Spartinivicinus marinus: one gene and its partner. The protein of the gene in region 2 interacts with the protein of the main gene of each other region in a pairwise test. Links are inferred from orthologs where the notes say so. Each region holds a gene or a part of one and is shown on either strand. Other genes may lie near its edges.

Region 1 (2,906 bases), 3.0 Mb from region 2 along the record:
CCTGGGTATTGAGTGATATAAATATCGAGAGTTAGTAAATGAGACTTCTCTAGTAGTTTAGGAATAGTCATCTCTAATGCCCGGCTAGGAGAGGGGTTGATTAATATGAGCGCATGGACATTTTTGGGTTGCTGCTCTGCTATAAATGCTAGAGCCCAGTGTGCTCCTTCCCGCTGTCCCACTATCACTTGAAAGAGCAATCCTTGTTTAGCCAGATGATCTAGCCCTTGGTTAATACGGTTGTACATGTCTTTAACGGGGTCGTAGGGAGGCTCTGTTTTTTCAGAAGACTGGGGGGCAGCTTGAGATTCTTCAGGTTTATTTTCTTCAGACTGTTCTGGCTTTTTGTCACTGTCAGCAGTTTTTTCTGTTTCGGCTGAGGATTCTTCTTCTTGCTCACCTGGTTGTTCTACTGCTGGTTCCGTTTGGCTTTCTGTTGTTTGCTGGCCACTAGCTAATGTAATAATACCTTTAGGAAAAAACGTTCTTTCTGGTGGCGTAAGTGGTTTACCCTGAACTGGCATTATAGCGAGTGTATGCCAGCCTGCATCAGGCAGCTTTTTGCGTAATGGCAGGATAGTTTTGGGCCAGTTGATATGCTGGCCTTCTGCAGGAATCAGTAAAATCCCCCCTTTGGGTGAGCCTGTATTTTCTTGTAAATAAGCAGCTAAAAATGTTTCTCCCTCTTTCTCTTTAGGTAACATCAAAATTTCATCAGTAGAGAGACGTTCTTTTAATAGTTGAAACAGGGTTTGTTCTGAAGAGGGCAGACTAGGTCTTACTACAGGCTTGGGTGGTGATGAGTTTGTATTGCTTTCTGGTTCAGCCGGCTCTGATCCCACTGTAGATTCTGTTGGATCTTCTGAGGCTGCTTTGGACTGCTGTTGGGCCAGGCTCAAAGGAGGAAAGCTCCCAGCAAATAAGCAGGTTGTTATGACGGTGGTAATCCAGAAAGTTTTTTTAAACACTTTTCAGTTCAAACAGATAGGGGTTTTGCCTCTTTCATGAATTCTAGTTGAGGATCAGTTAAAATTAACACGCTATGTTGATTTGCTTGGAAACTTAACTAATGAAAGATTTTTTAATTGCTCCCAGTATTCTTTCTGCTGACTTTGCTCGTTTAGGTGAAGAAGTAGACAATGTACTAGCAGCAGGTGCAGATATGGTGCACTTTGATGTGATGGATAACCACTATGTTCCTAATCTGACCATAGGTCCGATGGTGTGCAAGGCGTTGAGAGATTATGGAGTTAAAGCTCCTATTGATGTCCATTTGATGGTCAAGCCTGTTGATCGCATTATTGGTGATTTTATTGACGCTGGGGCAAGCTATATTACCTTTCACCCTGAGGCATCAGAACATATTGATCGCTCTTTGCAAATGATTAAAGCGAGTGGCTGTAAAGCAGGTTTAGTATTTAATCCTGCTACTCGACTAGACCATTTAGAGTATGTGATTGATAAAGTTGATATGGTGTTGTTGATGTCAGTTAACCCAGGATTTGGAGGACAAAAATTTATTCCTCAAACCCTCAACAAAATTCGCCAAGCTCGACAGTTAATCGATGCTAGTGGTTTGGATATTCGGTTAGAAATTGATGGTGGTGTCTCTACAAGCAATATTCGGGAAATAGCGGAGGCGGGTGCTGATACTTTTGTTGCAGGGTCGGCTATTTTTAACGCACCAGACTATAAGGCAGTTATTGATACCATGCGCACTGAGTTGTCTCAGGTCACTGCTTAAGCATTGTGGCTACTGCAGCTACTGACCAAAAACTGCTAGTTTGGAGTCGCTAACAAACAGTAAAAGCTGTTGTATTTTTTGTTGCTTCTAGCATGGTACTTTAATAGGGTATGATTAAGTTGAGTAGCTGCATATGTAGTAGCTAATAGATAAAACATTTATTTTTTAATCAGTAAACTGGAGACAAGCGTGAGTCATAGCGGCTTTATTGTTAACCCATGTCTAACTATGTCTGATGACCTTGTGCATAGCTGGCGATGGCGTAATTGGTGGCTTGTTTAAAACAAAGCAAACTAATCACGATATTTAACAGTAGGAGACACTATGACCCCGGAGCAATTTTCCAGCCTGGCTGCTGCAGGCTATAATCGTATTCCCGTGACCCATGAGGTGCTGGCAGACTTAGATACGCCACTTAGCACCTATTTAAAACTCGCCAACCAACCCTTTAGCTATTTATTAGAGTCTGTACAAGGAGGGGAAAAATGGGGGCGCTATTCTATTATTGGGTTGCCTGCCAAAGAGCAAATACTAGTAACAGGCTTTGAAATTAAACGGTATGTCAGTGGCCAACTAGTAGAAACTCGACAAGAGCAAAACCCTCTTAACTATATTGCTGACTACCAAGCGCAATTTAAAGTACCTCAACTACCTGGGCTACCACGCTTTTTTGGCGGTTTGGTTGGTTATTTTGCCTACGATACGGTGCGATATATTGAGCCAAAGCTTCAAAAAACCACGCCACCTGATGAATTAAATACACCTGATATTTTTCTCATGCTGTCCGAAGAAGTGGTCATTTTTGACAACTTAACAGGCAAAATTTTGTTTGTAGTTATGGCTGATCCTAGCCAAACAGAAAGCTTAAATTCTGCGAAACAGCGCCTCCATGAGCTGGTTGAAACCTTACACTCCAAGCCGTTTACTGCACCGACTTCAAAGCAGAAAAGGGAAGTGACAGAAGCAGACTTTAAATCATCGGTGGGTCAAGAAAAATTTGAAGCGTCAGTCGCTAAAGTCAAAGAATACATTTTAGCGGGTGATGCGATGCAGGTGGTGTTGTCTCAGCGGATGACAGTACCATTTCATTCTCCACCATTAAACTTATATAGAGCCCTGCGCTGTCTAAATCCATCACCCTATATGTATTACCTGGACCTGG
Region 2 (2,903 bases):
TTTGTCAAAGTAACAGAAAAGCTAGGCATTCCTTATGTCTTTAAAGGCTCATTTGATAAAGCCAATCGCTCGTCTATGCACTCCTATCGGGGGCCGGGTTTAGAGGGCGGGCTTAAAATATTACAGGAAGTAAAAGATACCTTTAAGGTGCCTGTTATTACTGATGTCCATGAGCCATATCAAGCGGCACCTACGGCAGAAGTAGCAGATGTTATTCAACTACCTGCTTTCTTATCCAGGCAAACTGACTTAGTGGTTGCCATGGCGAAAACCGACGCTGTTATAAATATCAAAAAAGCGCAGTTTTTAGCACCTCATGAAATGAAGCATATTCTCACTAAATGTAAGGAAGCAGGTAATGATCAGCTGATGCTATGTGAGCGAGGCACCATGTTTGGTTACAACAACCTAGTGGTAGATACCTTAGGCTTTGGTTTGATGAAAGCGATGAACTACCCCGTTATTTTTGATGTAACTCATGCCTTACAGCGGCCTGGCGGGCGAGCTGACTCGGCAGATGGGCGTCGCAGTCAGGTTAATGAGTTGGCTAAAGCAGGGATGGCAACAGGGTTGGCAGGGTTATTTTTAGAAACCCATCCAGATCCCAATCAGGCAAAATGTGATGGGCCTTGCGCACTAAAACTTGATAAATTACAGCCTTTCTTAGAACAACAAAAAGCACTTGATGAGCTGGTAAAAAGCTTTCCTGAAATTGATATTGAATAATTTGCTTAGAAAAGTTTTGGAGTTAACTCGCAATGATTGAAATTGTTGATATTAAAGCCCGTGAAGTGTTGGACTCAAGGGGAAATCCGACAGTTGAAGCTGATGTTACGGTAACAGGTGGTTTTATTGGCTCAGCTTGTGCCCCTTCAGGTGCATCGACAGGTTCTAGAGAAGCATTAGAACTGCGTGACGGAGACAAAAGTCGTTATTTAGGCAAAGGTGTTTTAAAAGCAGTTGCTGCCGTTAATGAGCAAATTAAACCGGCATTGCTAGGTATGGATGTCACCGCTCAACGGGCATTAGACAATAAAATGCTGGCGTTAGATGGTACTGAAAATAAAGCCAAACTAGGTGCCAATGCAATTTTGGCAGTTTCTTTAGCGGCGGCTAAAGCAGCGGCTGCAGCAAAACAAATCCCTTTGTATCAGCATATTGCAGAAATTAACGGCACCGCTGGACAGTACAGTATGCCTGTTCCCATGATGAATATTCTTAATGGGGGTGAGCATGCTGACAATAATGTTGATATTCAGGAATTTATGGTACAGCCTGTTAGTGCCCCGTCGTTCCGCGAGGCATTACGGATCGGAGCTGAAATTTTTCATACTTTAAAATCAGTGTTAAAAGCCAAAGGCTTAAACACAGCAGTTGGTGATGAAGGTGGCTTTGCACCTAATCTGCCGTCTAATGAAGCTGCGCTTGAAGTGATTGCTGAAGCTGTTGAAAAAGCAGGTTATAAATTAGGTGAAGATGTTACTCTAGCATTGGATTGTGCTTCCTCAGAATTCTATCGCGATGGTCAGTATCAGTTATCGGGTGAAGGAAAAACATTTACCAGTGAAGGTTTTGCAGATTATTTAGCAGAGCTTACTGACAAATATCCGATTATCTCTATTGAAGATGGCATGGATGAAAGCGACTGGGATGGTTGGGCTGTGTTAACCAAGAAAATTGGTAGTAAAACCCAGCTGGTGGGTGATGATTTATTTGTTACCAATACTAAAATTCTCAAGCGCGGTATCGATGAAAAAGTAGCAAATTCAATTTTGATTAAATTCAATCAAATTGGCTCTTTGTCAGAGACTCTAGATGCCATTAATATGGCTAAGCAAGCTGGGTTTACTGCGGTTATTTCCCATCGTAGTGGTGAAACTGAAGATGCCACTATTGCTGATTTAGCAGTAGCTACAGCAGCAGGGCAAATTAAAACAGGTTCACTATGCCGTTCTGATCGTGTTGCAAAATACAATCAGCTATTACGTATTGAAGAACAGTTGGGTGATCAGGCACCTTATAAAGGTAGAGCGGAATTTAAAGCCTAGTTTACCTTCGCGAGTGGCTTTTATGGTTTGTTGTCATCGTTCTTCACCCCAGTCACTTATTTTGCAATAAGTGACTGGGGCTTCATCACTTGACGGCCCAGCTAGTACTGTTTTTCAGTTAGTGCTGCTATCGCTAGCTTCACAGTAGTAAGCTAGCCCCCTAAAAACCACTCGCTTTGGTAAACATTATATCCTTAGCTATAAATACCAAATTTAGGGGGCAATGCCCCCTAAATTGTTTTTACGAAAAGCGTTTACTGTCTTTTGCGTATGCACCACTGGGTGATGATGAGTTAAAATGAAAATAATAATCAGCGAAAAGTAGGCTTAACACCTTATGAAATGGCTAACTGGATTATTAATTTTGTTATTGGTTCTGCTGCAGTATCGATTGTGGTTTAGTAATACAGGTGTTGTACGACTATGGCAAACGCAACAGCAAATTACTTCACAGCAGCGTGAAAATCAGGGACTTTATCAGCGTAATCGGGTATTAGAAGCAGAGGTTGTAGAGTTGCAAAGCGGTTTAGATACTATTGAAGAGTTAGCACGAAGCCAACTAGGTATGATTAAACAAGGCGAACAGTTTTTTTTAATTGCGGATTAATGGGAGCCAGAAAACAGTAGTTTTATGACAGCCAATCAAAACCTTTGCTGGGCCATTGTTCCTGCTGCTGGTATTGGTAGCAGGATGCAGCAGAAAAAACCAAAGCAATACCTTGATTTGAATGGTCAGCCTATACTCAGCCATACCCTAACTCAATTGCTGCAATTTCCTTTTCAGAAAATTATCGTGGCCGTCGCCTCTGATGATTCGTGGTTTGATCAGCTGCCGGTTATCCAGGACTCTCGAAT

Evidence for each region. The genes of interacting proteins can lie anywhere in the genome.
Region 1: the proteins of eno (region 2) and rpe interact in binary tests that used the Escherichia coli proteins (3 or more experiments, as listed by UniProt). The link is inferred for Spartinivicinus marinus from one-to-one orthologs.

The regions. Positions count from the first base shown.
Region 1 is NZ_JAPJZK010000001.1:3,871,823-3,874,728, forward strand. It holds rpe (ribulose-phosphate 3-epimerase), read left to right. Parts: upstream 1-1,069; coding sequence 1,070-1,744; downstream 1,745-2,906. Other genes in the region: OQE68_RS17630 (DUF3530 family protein), read right to left, coding at 1-899; trpE (anthranilate synthase component I), read left to right, coding at 2,069-2,906. UniProt on the Escherichia coli protein: Catalyzes the reversible epimerization of D-ribulose 5-phosphate to D-xylulose 5-phosphate.
Region 2 is NZ_JAPJZK010000001.1:896,418-899,320, reverse strand. It holds eno (phosphopyruvate hydratase), read left to right. Parts: upstream 1-758; coding sequence 759-2,048; downstream 2,049-2,903. Other genes in the region: ispD (2-C-methyl-D-erythritol 4-phosphate cytidylyltransferase), read left to right, coding at 2,680-2,903; ftsB (cell division protein FtsB), read left to right, coding at 2,386-2,655; kdsA (3-deoxy-8-phosphooctulonate synthase), read left to right, coding at 1-726. UniProt on the Escherichia coli protein: Catalyzes the reversible conversion of 2-phosphoglycerate (2-PG) into phosphoenolpyruvate (PEP). It is essential for the degradation of carbohydrates via glycolysis.